DNA from 2 places in the Arthrobacter sp. MDT2-16 genome. Region 2 is predicted to be linked to the other one. Evidence: predicted binding sites of a transcription regulator. Region 2 holds the regulator's gene; the other holds the start of a gene.

Region 1 (15,008 bases), on a different contig from region 2:
CGCTGGCGCGAGCGGCATCCGGAGGTACCCCTCGAGCTCCACCAGCACGACGACGCCGTGGCGGCGCTCCGGGACGCCTCCGACGACGTCGTCTTCGTACGCCTTCCCGTGGACCGTACCGGACTGCACCTGATCCCCCTCTACGAGGAGCAGCCTGTGGCCGTCATGTCCCGGGAGAACGAACTCTCGCTCTACGAGGACGTGCCGCTCGGGGAACTCGAGGGGGAGGACCTGCTCGACGTCGCCGCGTGCGGCGGCCCGAAGACGGCCGTGGAGGTGGCGGCCTCGGGCGCCGGCGTCGTCGTCCTGCCGATGTCCCTCGCCCGCCTGTACGCGCGGAAGGACGCCGTGCACCGCCCCGTCCCCGGCCTGCCCGCCACGACGATCGGCATCGCCTGGCGGACGGAGGACGAGTCCGACGACGTCGAGGAGTTCATCGGGATCGTCCGGGGGCGGACGGCCCAGAGCTCGAGGCAGCCATCCCAGCGCGAGGCACCGAAGAAGAGCGCAGCGCAGAAGGCGGCGGCCAAGAAGGCCGCGGCACAGGGGAGCGGCGGGGGCAGGGCCCCCAAGGGCGCCGGGAGACCGCAGCAGGGGAAACCGGCCCGCCCCTCGGGCACGCGGGGCAAGCGGCGCTGACGGCCTCCGCGCCGGGCGGCGGTGCAGAATGGACCTGCCCTCCGGTCGCGTCGACGCGCCGGAACCGCCCGCCATCCCCTGGAGCAGCCCATGGACGCAGACGTCCTCGTCATCGGTGCAGGACTCGCCGGCCTCGTCGCCAGTAACGAGCTGGTGAGGGCGGGCAGGACGGTCGCCATCGTGGAGCAGGAGAACGCCCACAACCTCGGCGGCCAGGCGTTCTGGTCCTTCGGCGGGATCTTCCTAGTCGACACACCCATGCAGCGGCGCCTGGGCGTGAAGGACTCGTTCGACCTCGCCTGGCAGGACTGGCAGGGCTCCGCCGGCTGGGACCGGTTCGACGGCGACCTGCCGGAGGACGAGTGGGCCGCCCGGTGGGGCCGCGCGTACGTCGAGTTCGCCGCGGGTGACAAACGGCCCTGGCTCCAGGAGCAGGGCGTGAGGTTCACGCCGCTCGTCGGCTGGGCCGAACGGGGAAGCGGGACGGCGGCAGGCCACGGCAACTCCGTGCCGCGGTTCCACGTGCCGTGGGGCACGGGGACCGGGATCTCCGAGCCCTTCGCCGACAAGGCGCGGGCGGCCGCGGAGGAGGGATCGCTGACCTTCCACTTCCGCCACCGCGTGGACGGGCTCATCCTGGACGGGGACACCGTGACCGGCGTGCACGGGACGGTCCTGGCGGCCGACGACGCCGCCCGCGGCGTCTCCTCGAACCGGGAGGCCGTCGGTGGGTTCGAACTGCGGGCGCAGGCCGTGGTGATCGCCAGCGGCGGGATCGGCGGCAACCACGAACAGGTGCGTGCGTGGTGGCCCCCACGCCTCGGCACGCCGCCGTCGAGGATGATCACCGGCGTGCCGGAGCACGTGGACGGCAGGATGCTCGACATCGCAGCCGACGCCGGCGTGCGCCTGGTCAACCGGGACCGCATGTGGCACTACACCGAGGGCGTGCGGAACTGGAACCCGGTGTGGCCGCAGCACGGCATCCGGATCCTGCCCGGTCCGTCCTCGATGTGGTTCGACGCGCTCGGGCGGCGCCTGCCCGCTCCCGGCCTGCCCGGACACGACACCATCGGGACGTTGAAGATCCTCCGCACCACCCCGGACCTCGCGCAGCACGACCACTCGTGGTTCATCCTGACGCAGAAGATGATCGAGAAGGAGTTCGCCCTGTCGGGCTCGGAGCAGAACCCCGATCTCACGGACCGGGACTGGAAGCTGCTGCTCCGGAGCCGGCTGGGCAAGGGGGCGCCGCCACCGGTGGAGGCGTTCAAGGAGAACGGCGAGGACTTCGTGGTCGCCGGCACCCTGCCGGACCTCGTGGACGCGATGAACGCACTGACCGACACCCCGCTGCTGGACGCCGGGCTCATCGAACGGCAGATCCGGCAGCGTGACGCGGAGATGGACAACGCCTACTCCAAGGACGCGCAGGTCATGAGCATCCACAATTCGCGCCGTTTCCTCGGGGACCGGCTGACCCGGACCGCGCCTCCCCACAAGATCCTCGATCCCGCTGCCGGCCCGCTGATTGCCGTGAAGCTGCACGTCATCACGCGGAAGACCCTGGGTGGCATCCAGACAGACCTGACCGGCAGGGCCTTCGACGCCGCCGGCAACCCGATCCACGGGCTGTACGCCGCGGGGGAGGCCGCCGGGTTCGGCGGCGGCGGCGCGCACGGGTACAACGCCCTCGAGGGGACGTTCCTGGGCGGGTGCATCTTCTCCGGCCGCACCGTGGGGCGTTCCCTCGCGGCGCTGCTGTAGGCGCCGCGGCCCTGCAGCAGCTGCGCACCCCAGGCGCAGGGGGGCGCGCCTAGGCCTGCGCCGGCTGGCCGTTGCTGGCCATCGTGCCCCCGTCCACCGGGAGCACGACGCCGGTGATGAAGCGGGCATCGTCGCTCGCGAGGAAGGTGATGGCGGCGGCGACCTCCTCCGGCAGGCCGCCGCGGCCGAGCGCTATGCGGCCGGCGAACTCGTCGGACAGCTCGTGCGGGTCGCCGTCCTCGGTCGTGAGGTCCGTCCAGATGAAGCCCGGGGCCACGGCGTTGACGCGCACCCCGTCCTTGCCGTGGTCCAGGGCGACGGCGCGCGTGAAGTTGCTGACCCCGCCCTTGGCGGCGTTGTACGCGCTCATGCGCCAGTCGGCGGCCACGCCGGACACCGAGGAGACGTTGACGATGCACCCCCTGCTCTCCAGCAGGTACTCCAGGGCGGCCTTCGTCCCGTAGAACACGCCGGAGAGGTCGGTCTCGATGACGCGATGCCACTCCTCGACGCTCGTGTCCTGCACGGTGCCCTGCGTGATGGTGCCCGCGTTGTTCACGAGGACGTCGAGCCGCCCGTACCGCTGCACGGTCTCCTGCACCATGACGGCCACCTGACCGTAGTCCGAGGAGTCCGTGGTCACCGCCGTCGCCCGGTCCTCGGGCAGGGACGCGACGACGGCGTCGATCTTGTCCGCGACGGAATCCGTCAGGACCACCCGCGCCCCCTCGGCGACGAAGCGCCGCGCCGTCGCCTCCCCGATACCCGAACCGGCGCCCGTCACGATGACGACCTTGTCCTCGAACCGCTGCTGCATGTCCACGCCCCCTAGTCCGTTGCTTCCGACTGGAGGTCGATGAACTGCCAGGCGTCGTCGTCGAGCCCGCCGTTGCCCGGTCCGCCCGCCTCGGTGACCGCCGTCCTCACGGACTCGGGCAGGTCCTCGGCACCGTTGTGCTCCCGGAGCCACTGCTTCGCGTCGATGTCCACGCGTGTCCACCACTGCTCTACGGGGTCCATTGCCTCGCTCCTCTCGTTTCCTCCACCGTGGCATCGTGCCCGTCCATGCCGCAACAGGTGCATGCGCTCCACGGAGGAGGCAGTACCTGCTAGCGGGTGTGCAGGGCCGGCCGCCGCGCAGGAGCACGAACCGGACACGGCAAGGGAGGCACCGGCCGGTGCCTCCCTTCCCGTCAGACCCCCGTCAGATCCCCGGTCGGGCGGGGGTACAGGGCGTCAGACCGTGGCGTGATCCGTGCCGACGGGCGTGACGACCTCGGCTGTCGGCTCCATGTTCTCGGCGTCGACCATCCACGCGTACTGCTCGAGCCGGGCGATGAAGCCGTGCAGCAGGTCGGCGGTGGTGGGATCCTCCTCGTCGATCTGGTCGTGGACCTCGCGCATGGTGTTCACGGCGGCGTTCAGCATATTGACCACGAGACCCACGGTGTCCTTGGTCGAGACGAGCCCGGCGGGGAACGGCTGGATCTTGGTGCCGTCGGCGACGGCGACACTGCGGCCGTCGGGGACGGCGTGCAGGGCGCGCATGCGCTCCGCCATCTCGTCGGCGAAGGTGCGGGCGTCGTCGATGATCTCGTCCAGCTGCAGGTGGAGGTCACGGAAGTTCTTGCCGACCACGTTCCAGTGGGCCTGCTTGCCCTGCAGGTGCAGTTCGATGAGGTCGACCAGCACGGCCTGCATGTTGTCCGTCAGGGTGGGTGAAGCCTTCATGAATCCTCCAGTGCTCGATTTCCTGCTCCGGGCGGGGTTCGGACACACCGATTCCCGCCGGATGGACTCCTTTCACCCTAGACCCGCGCGTTGGTCAATTCCACCGGATCTGCATACGCTAAGGGGACTTATGGTTAGCCGTGCCGCATTCCCGATCAGGGGGTGGCAACGGCGCCGGAGTCTCTACGAGGAGGAACCTTTTGGCTTCAGTGCAGGAATCTATCGACGTAGCAGTACCGGTGAGCACGGCCTACAACCAGTGGACCCAGTTCGAGAGCTTCCCGCAGTTCATGGGGGGCGTGGAGTCCATTACGCAGACCTCGGACACCCGGACGCACTGGGTGACGAGCATCGGCGGCGTCCGGCGTGAGTTCGACGCCGAGATCACCGAGCAGCACCCGGACGAGCGTGTGGCCTGGAAGAGCACCGACGGCGAGTCCCATGCCGGCGTGGTGACCTTCCACCGCCTCGACGCGACCACCACGCGGCTCATGGTGCAGATCGACTGGCACCCCGAGACCTTCACGGAGAAGATCGGCGCCGTGGTGAACGCCGACTCCGCCCAGGTGAAGGGCGACCTCAAGAGGTTCAAGCAGTTCATCGAGAAGAGCGGCGGGGAGACCGGCGCCTGGCGCGGGAACGTCGACGCCCCGCCGACGGGTGGCGGGGACGCCATGCCGGCGAACGATGCGCTGCCGGACACGTCCACCAACGACCCCGACTCGGGCGGACCGCGCGTCGGCTGACGCGCACCCGAACGGCACTCGAGGCGGATCCCCCAGGGGGTCCGCCTCGGGTCGTCCTAGGGGATGCGGCCCACCTCGATCGAGGCGATCGCCTCGGTGGCCTGTCGGGACAGGCCCGCCGAGATGGGTGAACTCTTCGCCGCCGCGGCAGCCTCGGCCTGCCCCTCGGCACTGACGGCGTACGTGCCGAAGGCCCGGACGACGACGGCGGTCGCCTCGTTCTCGTACCGCGCACAGTAGACGTGGTAGGACACCAGGACCAGAGGGTAGACGCCCGGCGCGGTGGTGGTGCGGTCGAGGTCGAGCGCGAGATCGTACTCCTGGCGGCCGGGGACGCGGGCCGCGAGATCGACGGCGGCGGCGGCCGCCTCGGAGCTCACCGGGACGTACGTGTCCCCGACCCGGAGGGCCACGCGCCCGAGCGGGTCCCCCACGGCGGAATCGTCGGCATAGGTGACGGCCCCCACCGTGCCGGCGACCGTGGTGACTACGCCGGCGTTGCCCTTGGCGTTCTCGTTCTCCAGGTCCGCCGGCCACATCCCGTCGGGCTCCTCCGGCCAGGCCTCGGGTGCCACCGCGTGCAGGTAGTCCGTGAAATTCTCGGTGGTGCCGGAGTCGTCGGACCGGCTCACGGCCGAGATGGGCCGGGCGGGGAGTTCCACGCCGGGGTTCTGGGCCGCGATCGCGGGATCGTTCCACATCGCGATCTCCCCGCGGAACATCCGGGCCACGGTCGCGGCATCGAGGTCCAGGGCTTCGATACCGGGCAGGTTGAACGCCACGCTGATGGGGGAGACGTAGGCCGGGATGTTGAAGGCGCCACCCGGACCGCACACCTCCGTGGACTCGGCACGCTCCTCGTCGTCGAGGTAGGCGTCCGATCCGGCGAAGCCCACGGCGCCGGCCAGCAGCGCACCGCGGCCGGCTCCCGAGCCGTCAGGCGAGTACTGCACCTGCGCCCGCGGGTAGAGGGTGGCGAATCCCGAGCGCCATGCGTCCATGGCCGGTCCCTGCGCGGAGGACCCGGAGGCGGTCACCGCTCCCTGCAGGCTCGTGTCCCCGCGCTGCGCCGCTGCTTCCTGCTCGGCACCCAGAGGGTAGTCCGAGCCACAGGCCGTGAGACCGAGGACGACGGCGAGGGACAGGGACGGTACGGCACGGCTTCTCACCCCAGCCACGTTACAGGTGGCGGAGGGGTGAACCTCAGGTGGACAGCAGGTGAACCCGCTGATCCGGTCCCGGGGTCAGCTCACCCGCGCCGCAGGCGGTAGCCGTCGCCCCGGTGCACGAGCCGGCGGCCACCACCGTCGTCGAGCTGGATCCACACCACGGAGGCGTCATCGGTCCTCATGTCCAGCACGCCGCACAGTTGCGTCCCTGCCGGGTGCTGGAAGGTGATCTGCTCGCCGCGCTTGAAGCCCGACCAGTCCTGGACGTCGTCAGTGCTGACCGGGGTGAGGGGGGCATTCATGGCGGGCCTTTCGGAAGCAGTCCGGGACCTCCCACGCTAACGGGCGCTCCTGAACGTCGCATGAACGCGCGCTGAAGGTTGTGGTGTCCCTCACACCCTCCCGATCAGAGCGTGCGCCAGTCCCCGCTGGTGAGGTGCGACCCCGCCTGCGGTCCCATGAGCAGCATCCCGCCGTCCACCACGAACGAGGCGCCGTTGACATAGCTGGAGGCCCCGGAGGCCAGGAAGGCGACGACGTCGGCGATCTCCTCCGGTGCGCCCGGCCGACCCACGGGGATCCCGGGGCGGTCCATGGTGCGGGGGTCCTCGTCGGCGGAGGCGTTCATCGGGGTGTTGATCTCCCCGGGAAGGACGGCGTTCGCGGTGATGCCCCGGTCCGCGAGCTCGAGCGCGATGGTGCGGATCAGCCCGCCGAGCCCGTGCTTGGAGGCGTCGTAGGCCGCTGAACCCACGCGCGGCTGCTCCTGGTGGACGCTGGTGACCGCGATGATGCGCCCGCCCCTGCCGCCGTCGATCATGTGCCGGGCGGCGCGCTGGATGCAGACGAAGGCGCCGTCGAGGTTCGCACCCATGGTGCCGCGCCAGGTGTCCCAGTCGGTCTCCATGAACATGGTGCCGCCGTTGACGCCCGCGTTGTTGACGAAGACGTCGAGGCCACCCAGCTCCTTCGCGAGCTGGTCGACGACGTCGCCGCAGGCGGGCGCGTCGGTGGTGTCGAGCTGCGCGACGGCGGCCCGGACGCCCTTCTCGCGGACGAGGCGCGCGGTCTCCTCGGCGCCCTCCTGGTCGGAGTGCCAGGTGACGCCGACATCGCAGCCCGCCGCTGCGAGGGCGATGGCGGTGGCCCGGCCGATGCCGGAATCGGAGCCGGTGACGATTGCTTTGGTGGGGGTGAAGTCCATGCCCCCATCCTTCGTGCCCGATGTGCGCCGCCGCAAGGGGGCCGTGGACCCGGAGCACCCCCGGGCCAGGAGCCCGGGGGTGCTGGTAGGGGGATCAGGACTCGACGGCGCCCTGCGTGCCGGAGCCCTTGACGGCGCTGGACTGGACCGGCGTGGAGGCGTCGCCGCTGACGATCTCGATCTTGCGCGGCTTCGCGCGCTCGCTGACCGGGATCGCGACGCTCAGGACGCCGTTCTCGTAGCGGGCGGAGATGCCCTCGGTGTCGACGCCCTGGCCCAGACTGAGCTGGCGGAGGAACGAGCCGCTCTCGCGCTCGCGGGTCAGCCACTTGACGCCCTCGGCGCTGCGCAGCGTGCGCTCGGCGCGGATGGTCAGGAGCTGGCCGTCCACGTCGATGTCGACCGATCCGGGGTCGATGCCCGGAAGGTCCGCGGAGAGGATGTAGTGGTCCTTCTCGCGGTAGAGGTCCATCGGCATGAGGCGGAGCCCGGGACGGCTCTCCAGGAGGGCGCCGGCAACGCGGTCCAGCTCACGGAACGGATCGAATTTGGCCACGGGAAACAACTCCTTCGCATATGCCACCGGGGAGGTGGAGGATTCCTGAAGGTTGAGCATCCTTCGCTCAACTACGAAAAATGTTAGCACTCACCCTTGGAGAGTGCTAAGAATTCTCCTGTTCGCTTCCAACGAACACACCCTCATGCAGGAAGGCCCGTACCGATGCATCGGTACGGGCCTTCCTGTAGCGCTGTCTCCAGCTGATCCTCGTGCCTGCGCGGGGCCTCGATCCCCGGGCCTTCCGCGTGTGAAGCGGATGCTCTACCAGACTGAGCTACACAGGCAACTGGTTCTCCAACAGCTTAGGGCATCGGGGCGCCGCGCCAAATTCCCCGGGATGCTCCTGGCCGATCCCGGGATGTCCGGGTACGCGCTGGTCATGGCTCCGTCACCTCAGTAGCCTGAAGGAAAGCCTGCTGATCATCCGCTACCGCCGGTACGGCGACGACGAAGGGACCGCACCATGGACAACCAGGACCTGCTGCAGCGCATCCAGGCACTCGTTCAGGAGGAGCACGAGCTCCGCGAGCAGCCGCAGGACGCCGGCGCCGGCGAGGCGCACCAGGAGCATACGGCGCGCCTGAGGAAGGTGGAGGAGGACCTCGACCAGTGCTGGGACCTGCTCCGCCAGCGCCGTGCGAAGGCCGACGCCGGGGAGAACCCCGCCGACGCGGACGTACGCCCCGTCAGCCAGGTCGAGGGATACCGCCAGTAGCGACGTCAGGGCGGCGCTACCGCGGTGCCCTCCGGTCAGCCCCGGCAGGTCGCCCGCGTCAGGGCCCGCACCCGCGTCAGCGGGCCTTCCGCAGCAGCCAGGAGAGCGTCAGGGACCCGGCGCTGCGCCGGAAGCCGCTCTGCCCGGAGATCACCTCCAGCGCCGCCCAGACCGCGAGGCAGGCGGAACTCGCGAGGCGGAGCCGCTCGCGGTTGCGTTCCTCGAGCGCCATGAAGGAGGCGGCGCCGAGCAGCGCCCACCCGAGGATCGGCGCGTTCGGTTTCAGCACGACGGTCTGGCGGCCGAGGCTGTCGGTGAGGAATCCCATCATGCGCCCTTCTTCTTGGAGGTGCCGGCGGCCTTCGTGCCGCCGGCCTTCTTCTCGCGGTTCTTCTCGACGCTGCGGCGCAGGGCCTCCATGAGGTCGAGCACGTTGTCGTCGTCGTCGTCCTTGCTCACACCGAAGGTCTCCTCGGTGTCGATCGTGTCCCCCTTCTCGATCTTCGCGTCGATCAGGGTGCGCAGCTGCACCTGGTAGTCGTCACTGAAGCTCTCCGGGTCGAAATCGGTGGAGAAGGAGTCGACGAGGGCCGCGGACATCTGCTTCTCCTTCGCGGAGATGCGCACCTTCTCCTCGAGGGCGGGGAAGGAGGCCTCGCGCACCTCGTCGTCCCACAGCAGCGTCTGGAGCATGAGGACGTCCCCGCGGACACGCAGCGCGGCCAGCCGGCTCTTCTGCCGCAGGGAGAACTGCACGATCGCGGTGCGGTCCGTCTCCTCGAGCGTGCGCCGCAGCAGCACGTACGCCTTGGTCGAGGTGCTGTCCGGTTCGAGGTAGTACGAGCGGTCGAACATGACCGGATCGATCTGGTCGCTCGGCACGAACTCCACCACCTCGATCTCCCTGCTCCTCTCCACCGGCAGGGACGAGAGGTCCTCCTCGGTCAGGACCACGGTGTGCTCGCCGTCGTCGTACGCCTTGTCGATGTGTTTGAAGTCGACCACCTCGCCGCAGATCTCGCACCGCCGCTGGTAGCGGATCCGGCCGCCGTCCTCGTCGTGCACCTGGTGGAGGGGGATGTCGTGGTCCTCGGTGGCGCTGTAGACCTTGACCGGTACGTTGACCAGCCCGAACGCGACCGCACCCTTCCAGATGGCTCTCATGGGTCAAGTGAACACCAAGCAGGCTTAGCATGCCAGAGGGTCCGGGCCGCCCGCCCCTAGACTTGAGGGGTGACTTCCGAGACCGTAGAGCCCATCGTCAGCAAGACCACGAGCGACGACGGCGGCACCGTGCTGCGCCTGGAATTCCAGTTCGCGTTCCCTCCGACCGTGCTGTGGAAGCACCTGACGGACGCCGACAAGCTGAAGTACTGGTTCCCCTGCGAGATGGAGTTCGAGCCGCGCAAGGACACGGAGATCCTGTTCCGGTACGCGGACCAGAAGCCCCTGCGCGGGACCGTCCTCGAGGCCGAGCGGCCGGGCGTGCTCGCCTACACCTGGGAGCGGGACAGCCTGCGCTGGGACCTCACGCGCACGGGCGACAACGGCACGCAGCTCGTGCTGCTCCTGACCCCGGGCAGCCCCCGGCACTCGGCCACCATGGCCGCCGGCTGGCACCTGACCATCGCCGGGCTCGACGACTTCCTCAACAAGCGCAACCTCGGCCAGGACCCCTCGCTCTGGGACGTCTACGTGAACCGGTACCGCGAGCAGTTCGGGGACTGACGGGGCCGGGCGGACCCGCCCGCGGAATCTTCGCTGGACCGCCACCGGCATCCGGTCGAGACTGGGGGCATGGTTCCTCCCCGCACGGCGCGGCAGCAGACCGTCACCGTGGACGGGCGCACACTGCGTCTCTCCAACCTGGACAAGGTGCTCTACCCGGCGAGCGGGACCACCAAGGCGGACGTCCTCGCCTACTACGCGGCCGTCGCCCCGCATCTCATCCATCATGCCGGCGGGCGCCCGGCCACCCGGAAACGCTGGGTCCACGGCGTGGGGACGCCCGGGGAACCGGGCGAGATGTTCTTCCAGAAGAACATCGACGAGAACGCTCCGGCGTGGGTGCCGCGCAACGCGATCCAGCACAAGGACCACACGAACGTGTACCCGATGGTGAACGACCTCGCGACCCTCACGTGGCTCGGGCAGATCGCGGCACTCGAGATCCATGTGCCGCAGTGGCGTTTCACGGCGGACGGCGCCCGGGGCAATCCTGACCGCCTCGTGCTGGACCTCGACCCCGGTCCCGGTGCCGGGGTGGCCGACTGCGCCGCAGTGGCACTGCTCGCACGGCCCATCCTGCAGGGCATGGGACTCGAGCCGCTCCCCGTGACCAGCGGCTCCGAGGGGATCCACCTCTACTGCGCCCTCGACGGCCGCCAGACCTCCGAGCAGGTGTCCGCCGTCGCCCGCGAACTCGCCCGGGCCCTCGAGGCCGACCACCCCGACCTCGCGGTCAGCGATATGAAGAAGGCGCTGCGCTCGGGCAGGGTGCTCGTCGACTGGAGCCAGAACAACGCGAACAAGACGACCGTGAGCCCGTATTCGCTCCGCGGGCGTACCGAGCCGACCGTCGCCGCCCCGCGCACCTGGGAGGAGCTCGACGGCGGTGAGGACCTCCGGCACCTGGACTACCGGGACGTCATGCAGCGCGTCCTGGACCTCGGGGACCTCCTCGCCCCGGCGACGACGCGCACGGCCGGGAACGACGCCGGGAGCGGTGCTGCGCCGACGGACCGCCTGTCCACCTATCGGGCGATGCGCGACGCAGCGAAGACGCCCGAGCCGGTCCCGGAGGCGGTGGGGCCCTCGGGGGGCAACAGCTTCGTGATCCAGGAGCACCATGCCCGCCGTCTCCACTACGACTTCCGGCTCGAACACGAGGGCGTCCTGGTGTCATGGGCCATCCCGAAGGGTCCACCGCTGACTCCGAGCAGGAACCACCTGGCCGTGCAGACCGAGGACCACCCCCTCGAGTACGGCTCGTTCGCGGGAAGTATCCCGAAAGGGGAATACGGCGCGGGGGAGGTGTCCATCTGGGACGCGGGCACCTACGAGCTGGAGAAGTGGAGGGACGGCAAGGAAGTCATCTGCACGCTGCACGGCAGGCCGCACGGCGGCCTCGCGCAGGCCGGTACGGCCATCCGCCGCTACGCCCTCATCAACACCGGGGGTGGAGCGGGCGGCAGGAGCAACTGGCTGATCCACCTCATGAAGGACCAGCCCGCGCAGGCGCAGGACGATCCTGAGGGCGCCACCTCCGACCCTTCGGTGTCCCTGTCCGCACCCTCCCCGTCCTCCGCTCCTTCGGCGTCCTCCGCACCGGATGCGCTGGAGGAGCCGGTGCTCGCCGGCCCCCGGAGGGAGGCCGTCCGGCCCATGCTGGCCACGCTCGGCTCCGAGCAGACCATCCCCGATCCCGAGGCCTGGGCCTATGAGATGAAGTGGGACGGGGTGCGCTGCATCGTGCAGGTCCGGGACGGGGCGGTGACCCTGGTCAGCCGCAACGGGATCGACACCACGCTCGTCTACCCGGAGCTCGGGGACCTGGGGCACTACCTCAGCGCCGACAGCGCCGTCCTCGACGGTGAGATCGTGGCCCTCGACGCACGGGGCCGGCCCGATTTCGGTCTGCTCCAGACACGCATGAAGCTGACCCGCCGCGCCGAGATCGAGGCGGCCCGCCAGGTGACGCCCGTCCGCCTGATGCTCTTCGACCTGCTCGACCTCGAGGGCAACGACCTCACCCGCCTCGAGTACCGGCAGCGGCGCGAACTGCTCGAGAAGGCCGTCGACGAGGCGGACGACGGTCATGTGCAGGTCCCTCCGATCCTCGATGCGACGCTCGCGGAAGCTGTCGAGGCGAGCAGGCAGCTCGGCCTCGAGGGGATCATGGCCAAGCGCCTCACCGGCGACTACCAGCCCGGGGCGCGGTCATCGTCGTGGGTGAAGATCAAGCACCTGCGCACGCAGGAGGTCGTGGTGGTGGGCTGGCGGCCCGGCAAGGGCACCCGCGCCTCGAAGATCGGGTCACTGCTCGTCGCGGTGCCCGACGGTGTCGACCTGCGCTATGTGGGGCGTGTGGGATCCGGGCTGACCGAGCGGGACCTCGCGGAGGCCGGTGCCCGCCTGAAGAAGCTGGGGCGGAAGACCGCACCGCTCGACGACGTGCCGGGCATCGACGCGTCCGACGCGCACTGGGTCCGGCCCGCCCTCGTGGGGGAGGTCCAGTACAGCGAGCACACCGGCAGCGGTCGTCTCCGTCATCCCGTCTGGCGCGGCTGGAGGCCCGACAAGACGCCGTCCGACGTCGTCGTCGAACTCTGATCCACGCCCATCCACCGAATATCACCCAGGAGGCATACATGAGCACTCTCGATATCCAGGCACTGGACGCCTGGTGGCGGGCTGCCAACTACGTCTCGGTGGGCCAGATCTACCTCCGCGACAACGCCCTGCTGACACGGCCGCTCACGGGGGAGGACGTGAAGGCGCGGCTGCTGGGTCACTGGGGCACCACGCCCGGGCTCAACTTCATCTACACGCACCTGAACCGCGTGATCGCCGAGCGCGGGCAGGAGATGCTGTTCGTGACAGGGCCCGGCCACGGCGGACCGGCGGTGGTGGCCAACGCCTGGCTCGAGGGGACGTACTCCGAGATCTACAGCAGCATCGGCAAGGACGGTGCGGGGCTCGACGCGTTGTTCAAGCAGTTCAGCTACCCCGGCGGCATCCCCTCCCACGCCGCGCCCGAGTCACCCGGATCCATCCACGAGGGCGGCGAGCTGGGCTACACGCTCATGCACGCCTACGGGGCCGTCTTCGACAACCCCGGGCTCGTCGCCGTCGCGGTGGTGGGCGACGGCGAGGCGGAGACCGGGCCGCTGGCCACGAGCTGGCACTCGAACAGCTTCCTGGATCCGACGGTCGACGGCGCGGTGCTACCGATCCTGCACCTCAACGGCTACAAGATCGCCAATCCCACCGTGCTCGCCCGCATGCCCGAGGAGCAGCTGCGGCAGCTGATGTACGGCTACGGGTACGAGCCGCATTTCGTCACGGTGTCCGACCCCACGGCCACGGAGGCCGCCCACCGCGACTTCGCGGACGTGCTGGACGCCTGCATGGACAGTATCCACACCCTCCAGGAGGCGGCGCGGACGCCCCTGGCGGGTGCGGACGTCGCGGAGGCCCGGTGGCCCATGATCGTGCTGCGTTCCCCGAAGGGCTGGACGGGACCGGCGGTGGTGGACGGCAAGGCCGTGGAGGGCACGTGGCGTTCCCACCAGGTGCCGCTCTCGGAGATCCACAGCAACGAGGACCACCTGCGCCAGCTCGAGGACTGGATGCGGTCCTACGATCCGGCGTCGCTCTTCACCGGGACGGGGGAACTCCGGCCGGAGATCGCCGCGCTGGCCCCCGACGGCGACCTCCGGATGAGCGCCACGCCCTACGCCAACGGCGGGTGGCTCCTCCGCGACCTCGTGCTGCCCTCGTACCTGGAGCACGCCGTGGAGGTGCCGCATCCGGGCACGGAGAAGGCGAGCCCGATGATCACCGTCGGCGGCTACCTCCGCGACATCATCGAGCGCAATCCCCACACCTTCCGCCTGTTCGGTCCGGACGAGACGGCGTCGAACCGCCTGTCCGCCGTGTTCGAGGTGACGGACAAGGTCTGGCAACCGCGCCTGGAGGACGTCGACGAGCACCTCGCACGGTCCGGGCGGGTCATGGAGGTCCTCAGTGAGCACCTGTGCCAGGGCTGGCTCGAGGGCTACCTGCTGACGGGACGCCACGGGGTCTTCAACTGCTACGAGGCCTTCGTGCACATCGTCGACTCGATGTTCAACCAGTTCGCCAAGTGGCTCAAGGTCCACCGGACGCTGCCCTGGCGGCAGCCCATCGCCTCGTTCAACTACATGCTCTCCAGCCACGTCTGGCAGCAGGACCACAACGGCTTCTCCCACCAGGACCCCGGCTTCATCGACCATGTGATGAACAAGAAGGCGGACGTCATCCGGGTCTATCTCCCGCCGGACGCCAACACGATGCTCGCGGTCACCGAGCACTGCATGAAGACCCGCGACACCATCAACGTGATCGTGACCGGCAAGCAGCCCACGCCCACCTGGCTGGGCCCCGAGGAGGCGCTCCTGCACGTCAGGCGCGGCATCGGCATCTTCGGCTTCGCGGGGTCGGAGGAGCCCGGGGTGGAGCCCGACGTCGTCCTCGGATGTGCCGGTGACGTCCCGACGCTCGAGACCGTGGCCGCCGCGCGCCTGCTGGCCGCGGGCGTCCCCGGGCTGAAGATCCGGGTGGTCAACGTCGTCGACCTCATGCGCCTGCAGGACAGCTCGGAGCACCCGCACGGGCTCTCGGCCCGCGATTTCGACACCCTGTTCACGACGTCGAAGCCCGTGGTCTTCGCCTACCACGGCTACCCGTGGCTCATCCACCGGCTGACCTACCGGCG
Region 2 (15,008 bases):
GACTACGTGGACGACGAGCAGTCGGCCTTCGCCTTCGGGCTGGACAACACCGAGGGCACCATCCACCGGGTCCTGCAGCAGGCCCGCGCCGCGCGGCGGACGCGCCTGCTCGACTCCCTCACGCTGATCGAGGACGACGAGCGCCAGTTCCGCGACGACGGATCGATTCGGGTGCTGGGAGGCGAGGAGTCCGCGGAGGTGTCGGACGCGTTCGAGCGCTACCTCGCCACCATCCCTGACGGCGAGCGCTCCCGCCGTCGCGTGTTCTACCGGGTCAAGGGGATCGTGGGGAAGAAGGGCTTCGGGATCGGCAGTGCGGGGCTGCCCACCTACAACGTGCTGATCGAGGGCTTCGACGAGGCGCAGGAGAACGACATCATCCTCACGATGAAGCAGTCGAACATCGCCGCGCCCAGCCGGATCGTGGACGACGAGCGCGTCCGCGGTTTCTTCCACGACGACGGGCACCGCGCCGTCGTGAGCCAGCGCTCGCTGCAGACCCACACGGACCCGTTCCTCGGCTACACCTCGATCCGTGGGGTCTCCTTCGTGGTGTCGGAACTGTCCCCCTACAAGCGGGATCTCTCCTGGGAGGACCTCACGGAACCCGAGCAGATGGTGCCCGTGCTCGAAGCGCTCGGGCAGGCCACCGCGAAGATCCACTGCTCGACCGACGAGGACAGCGACCACGACCTCGTGCCGTTCCGCACGGAGACCGCGATCCTCGCCGCCGTCGGTGACGCGCGCGAGGAGTTCATCGCAGACCTGGTGGGATTCGGCGAGGCCTACGCCGAGACGGTGCGGCAGGATCATGCCCTCTTCGTCGACGCTTTCCGCGAAGGACTCATCACCGCCGTACCGGCGGCATAGTGCAAGTTGAGTCCTCCTGGCTCAACTTCGTTTTGATCTCCGGCTGTGCAGGACTATAGTTGAGTGCAGAACGCTCAATCCACGCGCCCGGCGGATGAGCGCCTCGCAAATCCCGGGCAGTCGAAAGGAACTTGCATGTCACGTGCAGTAGGTATTGACCTCGGAACCACCAACTCGGTCGTCTCGGTCCTCGAGGGTGGCGAGCCCACCGTCATCGCCAACGCCGAGGGCGCGCGCACCACGCCGTCGATCGTCGCCTTCTCCAAGGCCGGCGAGGTCCTGGTCGGCGAGATCGCCAAGCGCCAGGCCGTCAACAACATCGACCGCACCATCTCCTCGGTCAAGCGCCACATGGGCACCGACTGGAGCGTCGACATCGATGCGAAGAAGTACACCCCGCAGGAGATCTCGGCGCGCATCCTCCAGAAGCTCAAGACGGATGCCGAGAGCTACCTCGGCGAGAAGGTCACCGACGCCGTGATCACCGTCCCCGCCTACTTCAACGACGCCGAGCGGCAGGCCACCAAGGAGGCCGGCGAGATCGCGGGCCTCAAGGTGCTGCGCATCGTCAACGAGCCCACCGCCGCGGCCCTCGCCTACGGTCTGGACAAGGGCAAGGAGGACGAGCTCATCCTCGTGTTCGACCTCGGCGGCGGCACGTTCGACGTCTCCCTCCTCGAGGTCGGCAAGGACGAGGACGCGTTCTCCACCATCCAAGTCCGCTCCACGTCCGGTGACAACCGCCTCGGCGGCGACGACTGGGACCAGCGCGTCGTCGACTACCTGCTCTCGCAGGCCAAGGCCAAGGGCGCCGATCTCTCCAAGGACAAGATCGCGCTGCAGCGCCTCAAGGAGGCCGCAGAGCAGGCCAAGAAGGAACTGTCCTCGGCGACGTCCACCAACATCTCGCTGCAGTACCTCTCGGTCACCGCGGACGGCCCCGTCCACCTCGACGAGCACCTGTCGCGTGCCAAGTTCCAGGACCTGACCAAGGACCTGCTGGACCGCACCAAGAAGCCGTTCCAGGACGTCATCGCCGAGGCCGGCATCAAGGTCTCCGACATCGACCACATCGTCCTCGTCGGCGGATCCACCCGCATGCCCGCGGTCAGCGAACTCGTGAAGGAGCTCGCCGGTGGCAAGGAGCCCAACAAGGGCGTCAACCCGGACGAGGTCGTGGCCGTCGGTGCCGCACTGCAGGCCGGCGTGCTGAAGGGGGAGCGCAAGGACGTCCTGCTGATCGACGTCACCCCGCTGTCCCTCGGCATCGAGACCAAGGGCGGCATGATGACCAAGCTCATCGAGCGCAACACGGCCATCCCGACCAAGCGCAGCGAGACCTTCACCACCGCTGACGACAACCAGCCGTCCGTGGCCATCCAGGTCTTCCAGGGCGAGCGCGAGTTCACCCGGGACAACAAGCCGCTCGGCACGTTCGAGCTGACCGGCATCGCGCCGGCACCGCGCGGCGTCCCGCAGGTCGAGGTCACCTTCGACATCGACGCCAACGGCATCGTGCACGTGTCCGCCAAGGACAAGGGCACGGGCACCGAGCAGTCGATGACCATCACGGGCGGTTCGTCGCTGTCCAAGGAGGACATCGACCGCATGGTGCGCGAGGCCGAGGAGCACGCAGCCGAGGACAAGCAGCGCCGCGAGGCCGCCGACACCCGCAACGGTGCCGAGCAGCTCGCCTACTCGGTGGACAAGCTCATCGCCGACAACTCGGACAAGCTGCCCGAGGACGTCCGCACCGAGGTCCAGGCCGACGTCGACGCCCTGAAGAAGACGCTGGAGTCGCAGGACAACGACGCCGAGGTGAAGTCGGCCTTCGAGAAGCTGCAGTCCTCGCAGTCCAGGCTCGGCGAAGCGATCTACGCCTCCGCCCAGCAGGACGCAGGCTCCGCAGCCGGCGCACCCGCCGACGACCAGCCGGCCTCCGCAGGCGCCGACGAGGACATCGTCGACGCCGAGGTGGTCGACGAAGACACCAACGAGAAGAAGTAGCCATGCCGCACCACGGAAACGAAGAAGAGCACGAGTCCGAGCCGATCGTCCCTGAGACGGGCGAAGTCCGTGGGCAGCAGAACGACGCCGGTACTCCGGCCGCGGAGGAATCCGCGGCCGGAGTGCAGGCAGGTCCCGCCGGCGACAGCACGGAGGGCGACGCCCTGGCCCAGGCCGAGGCGATCCTGAACGAGGCCGGCGCCGACGGGGCGAGCAATCCCGCCGTGGACGTCGTCGCGGAGCTCCGCAACGACCTGCTCCGCCTGCAGGCCGAGTACGTGAACTACCGGCGCCGTGTTGAACGCGACCGGGATGTCGCACGCGACCAGGCCGTCATCGGCGTCATCAACACGCTGATGCCCGTCCTCGACGACATCGACGCCGCGCGCCAGCACGGCGACCTCGCCGAGGGACCCTTCGCGGCAATCGCGGGCAAGCTCGAGAACGCCCTCCGGACGTACGAGCTCACCCGGATCGACGAGGTCGGCGTCGCCTTCGACCCGAACATCCACGAAGCGCTCATGCAGCAGCCGAGTGCGGACGTCCAGGCTGATAGCGTCAGCCAGATCCTCCGCGCGGGCTACCGCAAGGGCGAGCGCGTCCTCCGGGCCGCGCAGGTCATCGTAGCGGTGCCTGAGTAGTTCTTACCGCGCTGCGCGGATGCCGAACGGCGGCGACGAAATTTCCCGGCTCGCTAGAGCTCGCTGGGAGATATTGAAGCCGCCTTCCTCGGCACTCCGCGCAGCGCTCCCGGGTTGTGTGATTCCTTCGGGATCGTGCAACCCGGCCCCACGTTTCAGTAGTACCTAGGAAAGGAGACGCCCGTTGGCCAGTCAGGATTGGGTGGACAAGGATTTCTACAAGATCCTGGGTGTTTCCAAGGACGCGTCCGACACCGACATCAAGAAGGCGTACCGGAAGCTCGCCCGCAAGTACCACCCCGACCAGAACCAGGGTGATGCCGCGTCCGAGAAGACGTTCAAGGACGTCTCGGAGGCCTACTCCGTGCTGTCCGACGCCGAGCAGCGCCAGCAGTACGACGCCATCCGCGCGATGGGCGGGGGAGCGCGCTTCTCCGCCGGCGGTGCCGGTGGAAGTGCCGGCGGCGGTGCGGGGTTCGAGGACATCTTCGGGAACCTCTTCGGCCAGGGGGCCGGGACCCGTCAGCGCACCGGCTTCTCCAACAGCGACCTTCCCCCCGAGTTCGCCGACCTGTTCGGCGGCGGTGGCAACGGATTCCCGGGCGGCTTCCAGTCCACGCGCCCCCAGAAGGGCGCCGACCGCACGGCCAGCACGTCCATCTCCTTCGCGGGCTCCATCAACGGGACCACCATCGGCCTGCGTGAACCCTCGGGCGAGCAGATCGACGTCCGCATCCCGGCCGGTATCCGCGACGGACAGAAGGTCCGGGTGAAGGGCAAGGGGCAGCCGGGGCAGAGCGGCCCCGGCGACCTCATGGTCACCGTCGCCGTGAAGGAGCATCCGCTGTTCAAGCGCGACGGCGACAACATCCGCGTGCACGTCCCCGTCAGCTTCCCCGAGGCGTCCCTCGGCGCCGAGATCGACGTCCCGACCCTCACCGGTGAGTTGGTGAAGATGAGGATCCCCGCCGGGACGCCGTCGGGCAGGACCCTGCGCCTCAAGGGCAGGGGCGTGAAGACCGCCAAGGCCACGGGGGACCTGCTCGTCACCGTCGACGTCGTCGTCCCGCAGAATCTGTCCAAGGAGGCCGAGGCCGCCGTCGAGGCCTTCCGGGCTGCTACGCGGGACGCGGATCCGCGGGCGGGCCTCGCCGCGAAGGCGCGCCTGTAAAGAGTACATTTGAGCGACCGCCGGGAGCCCCGGCGACGGAAGGAGGCCCGCCATGGACTACACGCTGCCGATCTATGTGATCTCCGTGGCCGCCGAACTCGCCGACATGCACCCGCAGACCCTGCGCCAGTACGACCGGCTGGGCCTCGTGACGCCCAGCCGGGCACCCGGAAGGGCCAGGCGCTACTCGCAGAAGGACGTCGGGACGCTGCGCGAGATCCAGCGCCTGTCGCAGGAGGGGGTGTCCCTCGAGGGCATCCGGCGCATCCTCGAACTCGAGAACCAGGTATCCGCACTGCAGGCGCGCGTCACGGAGCTGTCCTCCGAGCTGGCGTCCCGCCGCTTCCACGCCGAATCGAGCCGGGTCTTCGCCGCCGGGCTGGCGGGCGACGTCGTCACACTGGCCCGCGGCCAGCGCCCCCGCCCGCGCAGCCAGGCGCTCGTGGTGTGGCGCCCCGACACGGCGCGGACGGCGAACTAGCCACCGCCGGTGAGCGGTCGCCCGCGGCCGCGCACGGCCGCGGGTGGAATATGTCGGAGGACGCGGGCAGACTAAGGAGATGGAATACCTCGTGGGGTTGCACGATGCTTGATCTCTTCGTCCAGGCGCTCGTCGTCGGCGCCGGGGTCCTCACCGCCGTCGGCGCGGGGACCGGCGTGGCCGGGTGGCTCGTGGTCCGCAAGGTCAAGCGCTCCCGCATCATCGAGCGCACGAGGGACCGCGGCGTGCTGGCGGCCCGCGCTTATGCGCCGGACCGGCTGACGCGGGAACCCGCGCGGCTCATCGGTGACCTGACGCGGTCCTCGCGTGCCACGCACCTCGCCCTCGCCGAAGCGACGGCGCAGCGACGCCCCGTGGGGGACCTCCCCCGGGCGGCCGCTGAGATCGACCAGGCCGCGGCCTCCCTGGAGACCCTGCTGCGTGCTGCCGACCGTGAGCCGAACCGGGCACTGAAGCAGGAGTGGACCGCGGATCTCGCCGCGCAGGCGCGGGCGCTCGACGAGCTGTCCGCCGACCTGCGCCGCAGCCTGCTGCAGACCTCGCGGTCCATCGACACGCTGCAGCTCGAGCAGGCCACCAGCCGCCTCCGCACCGAGATCTCCGCCATGGCCACCTGGCGGGACAGCTACGGGAACCGGCAGACCTGGTGACGGGTCAGTCCAGGTAGCCGCAACCAACCATCACCCCGGGGGTCCAGAGTGTCGATCAAACGCCGCATCACGCGGATCGTGCAGGCCAACCGCTCCGCGGCGGAGGAGTCCAAGCAGGATCCCCGGATCCAGGCGCAGAGCGCCCAGCAGGCGCAGCGCAACCTCCTCGACCAGGCGCGCCGGGGGGCAGCGGACGTCGCGGCGCACCACCACCGGGTGGGCCTGGCCGCGAACGAGGCCGCCGACTACGTCAACCGGGTCGAGGCCGCTGCCGCAGCCGCGGTGCAGCGCGGGGACGACGACGCCGCCCGGGCCGCGATCCGCGAATCGATGACGGCGCGGCGTCGCCTCGAGACCCTCACCCGGCAGTTGCACGAGGCGGAGCAGCAGGCACGCCGGCTCCACGACGACGTGCAGCGGCTGGAACAGCGCGTGCAGCAGAACGCCATGGAGTACGACGCCATGCTGGCCCGCCGCGCGGCGGCCCAGGCTGCGATCGGTGTGCATGACGCACTGGCGTCGTCCTCGCGGGAGGCGGCCGCGATGGACGCGGCGCGGCGCAACGCCGAACTCGAGGTGCGGCGCTTCGAGGCGCAGGCCCAGGCCCGTGAGGAACTGTCCTGGACGGACCCGTCGTCACCGCGCCTGCAGCAGGCCTTCGAGGAACTCGAGGCGGAGGCCGCCGCCCAGCAGGAGCTCGAGGAGCTCAAGCGGAGGAACGGCCGAGGCTATCCTCCAGTGCAACGCTGAGCGCCTGCCGGACGGCGGCATCGACGTCCTCCGGCTGCCTGAGCCGGAGGCGCCAGGCGAACGGTTCGTTCGTGCGGATCGGCTCGAGCCCGGGCAGTCCGGGGATCGCGAGCCGGAAGACCAGGTCCACGGCGGTCCTGGTGGGCGTGAGCTGCGCGAACTTCCGTCGCGACGACTGCAGGGACACGTAGGTCTTGCGCAGCTGGATGGTGACCTCCGGTGTCGCGGTGGCCCAGGATACGATGCTGTCAGCGATGGGCCTGAGGGCCGGACGGTTCGCGTACTGGGCGGCGTAGAGCTCCTCCGCCGACCGCTCGAAGAACTCCGGCAGTCCGAAGACCTCCCAGTCGACGCTCATCAGGTTGTATCCGGTGACTCCCTGTTCCTTCAGCCAGTGCGAGAGATCCTCCCGCGTGCCGATCCCCGCAGTACGCGCCTCCGCAGCCCAATCCGCCGGTGTCCGTCCGGTGGTGCGGAGCAGCCGCGCGGCGTTGGCGTGCACCATCGACTGCCAGCTCTGCATCTCGCCCATGGCCACACTGTAGCGTTCCGGTGCCGTCCCGCCGGGCGCGAAGGGAAGGACGCCGAAGGCCGTTGCTACACTCTGCCCATGACCGAGCTGAGCGGTGCCCACGTCCTCGTCGTCGGTGCGACGGGAGTCCTCGGGGCCGAGCTGTCCCGCCAGCTCGTGGCCCAGGGCGCCCAGCTCACGCTCTCGGGCCGTTCCGACGACAGACTGGCGGCGCTCGCGGACGAACTCGGCGATGCCGTCCTGGGCCGCGCCGCTGCCGATCTCGGCAGACCCACGGGCCCGGCGGACATCGCCGCTGCCATCTACGGGCGCGAACTGAGCGGGCTGGTGTTCGCCTCCGGCGTCGTGGCGTTCGGTCCCGCCGTCGAGGTGGACGACGACACCCTCGACGAACTCGTGCTCGTGAACCTGCTCGGCTACATGCGGCTCGTGCGCGAGATCGCGCCCCGGCTCGCGCGGGACTCGTTCATCGCGCAGATCAGCGCCGTCGTCGCCGAGAGCCCGACGGCGGGCATGGCCGCGTACTCCGCGACGAAGGCGGGACTGAGCGCCTACGGGAAGGCGCTGACACTGGAGCTGCGCAGGCAGGGGGTGCGGGTGCTCGACGCCCGCCCGCCCCACACCGAGACCGGGCTGGCTAGCCGGCCCATCGCAGGGGAGGCGCCGAGGCTGCCGCAGGGCAAGGATCCGGTGGCTGTCGCCGCACGCATCGTGACGGCCATCCGGGACGGCGAGCGCGACCTGCCGTCGTCGGCATTCTGAGCAGGGGCCCGGCGGGCACAGCCATCCATCGGAGGTGACCATGGCGGACGGACCCGAGCCCTTCGAACTCCACGAGTCGGGAGCGTTCCTGCACGGGACGAAGGCGGACCTCGCCGGGGACCTCCAGCGCCGGGGCCTGGCCGTCATCGACGACTGAACCGACGGCGCCTCGCCTCTCACTCCACCCGCACCCTCACCCGGATCGGCGCGGCGGCAGCGGTGCTCGCCGCGCACGCGAGAGCCGCCACCGCGAAGGCGAGCGTCGCGCCGCCCTGCTGGAGCAGGAATCCGGTGAGGGGTGCGCCGGCCGCCTGCCCCAGCACGAGGGAGGTGAACAGCAGCGACGTGCCCGCAGCGCTGCCCGCGTCGGTGGTGGAGGCCCACAGGATGAGCACGGAGGTCGCCGCCGTGTAGGCCAGTCCGAACAGGGCGGAGGCCGCGTAGGCCAGGAGCAGGGAGTCCGGTACCGTCCCGAGGAGTGCGGTGGCCGCCGCCGTCGCCAGGGTGGTCAGCGACCAGGCGGCTGGGACGGAGCGGCCGGCGAGCCAACGCGACACCAGGGTGGCGCCGGCGCCCCCGAGCCCCAGCGCTATCCAGGCGCCGGCCGACAACCCCTCGCTCATACCGCCCGACTGCTCGAGCGTGGACCGGCCGTACACCCACACGGCGGCGCACCCGATCCCGAAGACGAAGGCCCCACACAGCGGCCGGGCCAGCCCGCGCCTGCTCGATCGTGCGACGAGGGACGGAGCGGGCCGAGGTGGTGCAGCCGGTGCGACGGCGCTTCCGTCGAGCCGCAGGACGGCGAGCATGGACGTCACGGCGAGCACTGCCACGAGCGCCCATGCCAGGCGCCACGCCTCACCGAGCACCAGGGACAGGGCGCCCGCCAGGACCACGCCGAAGCCCGTCCCCGAATTGACCACCGATTGCAGGCGCCCGCGGGCCTCCGGTGCGGTGTTCCGCTGCACCAGCTCCACCAGGGCGGGGGACGCGAAGCCTGCTCCGGTGCCGGCGAGCAGGACCCCTGCGGCGAAGATCGGGGTGGTCTGGGCGCCGGCGATGCCGATGCTGCCGAGAGCCGCCGAGAGGCCCGCGAGCAGCGTCACCGCCCGCGGATGACCCTGGGCGAAGCGGAAGCCGATCCCGGCGGAGACGCAGTAGAGGACCGACGCACCCGCGGCCAGCAGGCCGCTCACCGCGGGCGGCAGCGGGAACGACGCCGAGAAGGCGGGCAGGAACAGTCCGTAGCCAAGCCGGGCCAGACCGTAGGTGACCGCGATGAGCGAGACCGCGGATGCGGCGAAGAGGAGGTCCCGACGGGACGTGGCGAACTGTAACGATCGTTTCATTGAAACGAACGTTATACCCTTGTTCCATGGCACGACAACCGACAGCGCGGGATCGACTCCTCGATGCGGCAGAGGACCTGGCCGCGACGCGGGGTGTCACCGCCACCCCCGTGGATGCGATTCTCGAGCGCGCCCAGGTGTCACCGGCGACGCTGTACGCGCACTTCGGCAACAAGGAGGGGCTGATCACCCACGCCCTGCAGCGCAGGCTGTCCCGGTGGGACACGACCTGGCAGGAGTGCGTCGACGAGGCGCCCACCCCCGAGGAGAAGGTGCTCGCGCTCTTCGCAGCCCTCGCACGGTATCGGCAGGGGGTCACACCTTCCCGGTGGTGCGTGTTCCTCGGGGTCACCGCGGAGACCCCGCACCCGGGTCCCGACCTCGAGGCCACCCTGGGCGACGACACCCGGCTGTTGCTGGGGCGGCTCGAAGACCTGGCGGCTCCCCTCGTCGGCGCCGACGGAGCCGCGCTCCTGGCACGCCACCTCGTCCTGATCTACACCGGGGTCCTCGGGATGATCCTGCGTGGGACGGACGTGGACACCGCCACCACCGAAGGGCGGCGCATCGCGAGCATCACCCTGCAGTCCTTCACCGGAGCGCCGGCGGCGGCTTCCTGAGCCCACCGGGACCGGTGCCCGGTCACGCGAAGTCCTGGACCTTCCTCCACCCGGGATCGAGCGAGTGCCGGGCGGTGACGGGACGCCGGTCGCGAGCGGCGGCGTCGAGCACGTCACGCCCGTTCTGGTCCTCCGAGTCGGAGTAGAAGTGGAGGGTCCTGACGCCCCTGGAGGTCTCGGCGGCGACGAGCATCCCACGGTGACCGAGGGACCGCACGAGGGTGTCCTCGAGATCGTCGAGGACACCGAGCGCCGCCGGCAGGGGCAGGCCCTGCCCGTCGGCCTCGAAGGGGACCCGCAGCGCCGTGTGGAGATCGAAGCGCGGATGGTCGATCCACCGCAGCGGGCGCAGGACCCGCACCGAGATCGGGTCGCCGGCGCCGAGTGTCCCCTGCATCAGCAGCCACGCCGGCGGGGGCAGCGTGCCCGCCAGGTCGGCCACCCGCGCCGGCAGGTCCACGGCCGCGATGCTGTCCACGACGTCGGTCGCGATGCAGTCCACGCGGCGTACCCAGCGTTCGACGTCGTCCTCGCCCAGCAGCCACTCGAGGACGAGGACGCACAGGCCGTGCTCGTCGTCCCAGCGACCCGTGAACCCGGGGTTGTACACGGAGACGATGAACCCGTCACCCTTGCGGGTCACCGCCGCGTGGACCCTGGTGCGGCGGAGGTCGAACGTCCTGCCGCGGTACGTGATGGTGGAGTCGAGCATGTCGGGCCGCGCGCTGCGGGCGGGCATGAATTCCCAGCGCCTGCTCGGCGGCGGCGCCGCCCGGTACCAGCGCTCGGCCACGGGACGCAGCGCGGCATCGCCTCCGCTGGAGAGGCACAGGGTGTGCTCGGCACCGACACCTGTGCGCGTCTCCCACTCCAGGCCCCGGGCGATCGCCCTCACCCTGTGGGTCATCACGTCCACGTAGGCGTCGAAGTCACCGGCCCTCGTGGCTGTGGTGAGCAGTTCCTCGCCGTCCTCGGTCCACCACTGCCAGAACGCCGCGACGGGGTCCCTGCCGTGTCCGTGGCGGGATGGTGCCCGGCGGCTGAAGAGTCCCATGGTCCCTGCTTCTGTCGGTGTACGCGTCCGGGGAGGCGTCGGTCAGCGACGCCGGTAGGTGAGGTCGAAGACCATCCGCCCGGCCTTGATCGCCTTGTTCTCGAAGCTCGTGAGGGTCCGCCCCTCGAAACGCGGCGCCCAGCCTCCGCGCTCGTCGACGCCCTCGTTGACGCCCGTGTTGCCGGTGCTCACCGGGTCGCGTCCCTCACGCACCGGGGCGCCGCCCACCACCGATTCCACGCCGCTCTCCCACACCTGGGTGAGGGGGCTCGCGGCTCCGGCGCGCTCGCCGTCGTGCAGGTTCTCGAAGTGCCCGCTCGCATCGAGGACCTCGCGCATCTGCACCGCATAGCTGGACCAGTCCGTGGCCAGGCGGAAGAGTCCGCCGGGCTCGAGGATGCGCGCGGCCAGCTCCACGTAGTCGTCCTTGACGAGCCGCCGCTTGTGGTGCCGCGCCTTGTGCCAGGGGTCGGGGAAGAACGTCCACAGTTCCGCGACGGAGGACGCCGGGATCATGCCGGCGAAGGCCTCCGCCGCGTCGACCTGAGCGGTCCGCACGTTCGTCAGGTCCTTCTGGCTGATACGGAGCATCGTCTGGGCCAGCCCCGGCCGGTAGACCTCCAGGGCGAGGTAGTCGCGGTCCGGGTCCTGTTCCGCGGCGTGCGTGATGGCCTCGCCGAGTCCCGAGCCCACCTCCACGACGAGCGGGGCGGTCCGCCCGAAGGCGGTTCCGGCGTCGAACACGAAGCCCGGAGCCACGGACGTGTCGGCGTTGTCGATGCGCGGTACGTCGATGAGGAAGTCCTCGGCGAGGTCGTCCCAGGCCTCGCGGCGCCGGCCCTGGAGGCGTGAGCCCCGCCGGACGAAGGAGACGGGCTGGGCGCGGTGCGGCTGGTCGGGGGTCTGTGCTGAGGGCTCCATCACCTCCAAGGCTACCGGCAGCACGCCCGCCGGTACCGCCGCCGGGCACGGCCTGTGGCCGGCGAGGTGCGCCCGGGGAATCCCTACGCCACGGGTGAACCGCGCATCCGCTGCTGCGCCGGGCACCCCATCGTCGGACCGGGTGGTCATCGCATCGGGGCGCCGTGCATCGTCGATCGGGTGCACCGCCGCGGGGCGGTGCACTGGTGTGCCCACGCGGACAGTGGCAGAGTGATGTGACGAACCCGAGGAGGCGCGACATGAACACGGGTCCTGATGCGGTGGCGCCGGCGGCAGCTGGGAGCGGCGAGGCCACGGGCGGTCTCGCCCTGCAGTTGAGTGAGCTCGCGCGCGGACTCCGTCGTCAACCCGACGTGGATTCGACCCTCGCCGAGATCGTCCACGCCGCCCTGTCCCTCATCCCGCCCGCGGCGGAGGGCTCCATCAGCCTCGTCCGGGCCCGGCGGCGCGTGGAATCGCGGGCCGCGTCGGGGGACCTGCCCCGGATCATCGACGACCTGCAGACCCGGACCGGGCAGGGTCCGTGCCTCGATGCGGTCTTCCGTGAACGCATCGTCCGGGTGCCGAGTCTGAGGGACGAGCCCCGGTGGCCCGACTTCGCACGGCGTGCCTGGGACGCCGGAGCGCGCAGCATGCTCTCCTTCCAGCTCTTCGTGGACGACGACAACCTCGGTGCGCTGAACCTGTACGGCGCGGAGGTGGGCGAGTTCGGTGAGGACTACGAGCAGGTCGGCCTGCTGATCGCGGCCCACGCCGCGATCGCCCTCTCCGACGCGCAGGAGATCTCCAACCTCAACGCCGCGCTCATCACCAGGGACGTCATCGGCCAGGCGAAGGGCATCCTCATGGAACGCCACAAGCTCACCGCCCACGAGGCGTTCCTGGTGCTCTCCTCCGCGAGCACGAAGACCAACACCAAGCTGATCGAGGTCGCCGAGCAGCTCGCCGTCCGCGGAGATCTGGCGTCGCGGCGCCGGATCGCGGAGTAGGCGGGGACCGCCGCCCTATCGCCGGTGTGGACCAGCGCCGGCGGCGGCGTCGAGTCGGCTGATCGCGAGCTGCGCGTAGAGGGCCGCGCCGTCGGGGAGGACGCTGTCGTCGAAGACGGCGTACGGCGAGTGGTTGAAGGGTGCCGTGACCGGATCGACGCCCGGGGTCACCGCCGAGAGGAAGACGAAACTGCCGGGCACGGCCTCGAGGATGCGGGAGAAGTCCTCGGACCCGCTCAGTGGCCGGGGCATGGTGAGGTACCGGTCGGTCCCGAGCAGTGCGCCGACCTGCGCCTCGGCGTGTGCCGTCTCGTCGGTGTCGGTGACGGTGACGGGGTACTCGTGGACGTACTCGACGTCCGCCTCGAGCCCGTGGGCGGCTACGAGGTGCCGCACCAGGCGGGGGACCGCCTCCGCCATCCTGTCCCTGTTCACTGCCGAGAACGTGCGGACGGTCGCCTCGATCCGCGCCGTCTCCGGGATGATGTTGCGCTGCGTGCCTGCGCGCAGCACCCCGACGGACAGCACCACGGGGTCGAACATGTCGAACTGCCGGGTGATCACGACCTGCAGCTGCGTGACGATCTCCGCGGCCACCGTCACCGGGTCCTTGGCGGAGTGCGGCGAGGACCCGTGCCCGCCCGCGCCCCGGACCGTGATCGTCAACCCGTCCGACGCCGACATCAGAGGCCCGGACCGGCTGGTGAATACCCCGGTGGGTATGAGCGAGGACACCACGTGCAGGCCGTAGGCGGCGTCGGGCCTCCTGCCTGCGGCATCCAGGACGCCCTCGCGGATCATGACGCCGGCGCCGTCGTGCCCCTCCTCGCCGGGCTGGAACATGAGCACGACATCGCCCGCCAGCTGCTCCCGGCGCTCGGCGAGGAGCGTGGCGGCCCCGGAGAGCATGGCGGTGTGCAGGTCGTGGCCGCAGGCGTGCATCACGCCGGCGACCTCGGAGGAGTAGGGGACGCCGGCGGCCTCCTGGACCGGCAGGGCATCCATGTCGCCGCGGAGGAGCACCACGGGAGCCTCGCCCGCCGGCGTGGCGCCGCCGCGCAGGACGGCGGTGACCGAGGTGGTGTCCGTTCCCAGGGTGATCTCGTAGGGGAGCCCGTCGAGGGCCGCCAGCACCTTCTCCTGGGTGCGCGGCAGCTGCAGGCCCAGCTCCGGCTCCCGGTGCAGGCGGTGCCGCAGGTCGGTGATGTCACCCGCGAGTGAGCGGGCATCCTCGAGCAGGGTGGCTGGGGACGAAGTCATGGGGGTTCCTCCTGGTACGGTACCGGCGCTGGTGGTCCCACCCTCGCAGATGCGCCGGGCCGGGGCGAGACCCCGGAGCCCGGTTCCCGTGGTGCCGGGGCGCGCCGTCTCCGCCGATGCGGGCCAGGAGCGTCACTGCTGGTAAACTGGGGATACTTGCCTGCGCAGGGCGGATCGGTTCCGCCAGTGAGATGCGCAGCCTGCGTCGCTAGAACGCATTCTTTTGTCCCGCATCCAGCTTCCGAGACCGGAAGCGCGGTGGACACTGTCTGACTTTTCTTCGGCGAACCCCCGCACCGCCCGGTGCCGGGAAGATGAGAAGAAAGTTCGTGTACTTTCCATGACTACTTTTGCTGCCCTCGGTGTGCCCAAAGCGCTGGTCGAGAACCTCGCCGCGCAGGGGATCGCCGAACCGTTCCCCATCCAGGTGAAGTCCCTTCCGGACTCCCTCGCAGGACGTGACGTCCTCGGCCGCGGCCGCACCGGCTCGGGTAAGACCCTCGCCTTCGCGCTGCCCATGGTCGCCCGCCTCGCCGAGCAGGAAGCGGCCTACCGGCGCAAGCCGGGACGCCCCCTGGCCCTCGTGCTCGCCCCGACCCGCGAGCTCGCGACACAGATCAACGCCACCGTCGAGCCGCTCGCGAACCAGCTCGGACTCAACACCACCGTGATCTACGGCGGTGTGTCCCAGCAGCGCCAGGAGAAGGCGCTGCGTGCCGGCGTCGACATCGTCATCGCCTGCCCCGGGCGTCTCGAGGACCTGATGCGCCAGAAGCTCATCACGCTCGAGTCCGTGGAGATCACCATCCTGGACGAGGCCGATCACATGGCCGACCTCGGCTTCCTGCCCGTCGTGAAGAAGCTGCTCGACACCACCCCCGCCGACGGTCAGCGCCTGCTGTTCTC

What was found. The regulator HspR, encoded in region 2, represses chaperone genes until heat shock. The targets are predictions, from matches to a motif close to AAGTTGAGTCNNNNNGACTCAACTT.
Region 1: the regulator HspR is predicted to act here: its motif matches at 7,862-7,886, upstream of ACX80N_RS13945 (Hsp20/alpha crystallin family protein).

The regions. Positions count from the first base shown of each region.
Region 1 is NZ_JBTNDP010000008.1:26,757-41,764, reverse strand. Features, by position in the region: gene ACX80N_RS13990 (LysR family substrate-binding domain-containing protein) at 1-639, shown strand, start outside; gene ACX80N_RS13985 (FAD-binding dehydrogenase) at 730-2,406, shown strand; gene budC (meso-2,3-butanediol dehydrogenase) at 2,456-3,223, opposite strand; gene ACX80N_RS13975 (hypothetical protein) at 3,235-3,426, opposite strand; gene ACX80N_RS13970 (Dps family protein) at 3,643-4,137, opposite strand; gene ACX80N_RS13965 (SRPBCC family protein) at 4,347-4,883, shown strand; gene pstS (phosphate ABC transporter substrate-binding protein PstS) at 4,940-6,052, opposite strand; gene ACX80N_RS13955 (hypothetical protein) at 6,133-6,354, opposite strand; gene ACX80N_RS13950 (SDR family oxidoreductase) at 6,459-7,256, opposite strand; gene ACX80N_RS13945 (Hsp20/alpha crystallin family protein) at 7,351-7,812, opposite strand; tRNA gene ACX80N_RS13940 (tRNA-Val) at 8,026-8,099, opposite strand; gene ACX80N_RS13935 (DUF2630 family protein) at 8,279-8,530, shown strand; gene ACX80N_RS13930 (hypothetical protein) at 8,607-8,861, opposite strand; gene ku (non-homologous end joining protein Ku) at 8,858-9,694, opposite strand; gene ACX80N_RS13920 (SRPBCC domain-containing protein) at 9,764-10,258, shown strand; gene ACX80N_RS13915 (ATP-dependent DNA ligase) at 10,328-12,862, shown strand; gene ACX80N_RS13910 (phosphoketolase family protein) at 12,901-15,008, shown strand, end outside.
Region 2 is NZ_JBTNDP010000001.1:507,615-522,622, reverse strand. Features, by position in the region: gene ACX80N_RS02515 (DUF2252 domain-containing protein) at 1-870, shown strand, start outside; gene dnaK (molecular chaperone DnaK) at 1,006-2,877, shown strand; gene ACX80N_RS02505 (nucleotide exchange factor GrpE) at 2,880-3,518, shown strand; gene ACX80N_RS02500 (DnaJ C-terminal domain-containing protein) at 3,703-4,689, shown strand; gene ACX80N_RS02495 (heat shock protein transcriptional repressor HspR) at 4,742-5,170, shown strand; gene ACX80N_RS02490 (hypothetical protein) at 5,275-5,841, shown strand; gene ACX80N_RS02485 (PspA/IM30 family protein) at 5,890-6,591, shown strand; gene ACX80N_RS02480 (DUF5655 domain-containing protein) at 6,548-7,123, opposite strand; gene ACX80N_RS02475 (SDR family NAD(P)-dependent oxidoreductase) at 7,202-7,885, shown strand; gene ACX80N_RS02470 (MFS transporter) at 8,062-9,237, opposite strand; gene ACX80N_RS02465 (TetR/AcrR family transcriptional regulator) at 9,264-9,857, shown strand; gene ACX80N_RS02460 (DUF695 domain-containing protein) at 9,880-10,911, opposite strand; gene trmB (tRNA (guanosine(46)-N7)-methyltransferase TrmB) at 10,954-11,832, opposite strand; gene ACX80N_RS02450 (GAF and ANTAR domain-containing protein) at 12,093-12,842, shown strand; gene ACX80N_RS02445 (M20 metallopeptidase family protein) at 12,858-14,102, opposite strand; gene ACX80N_RS02440 (DEAD/DEAH box helicase) at 14,443-15,008, shown strand, end outside.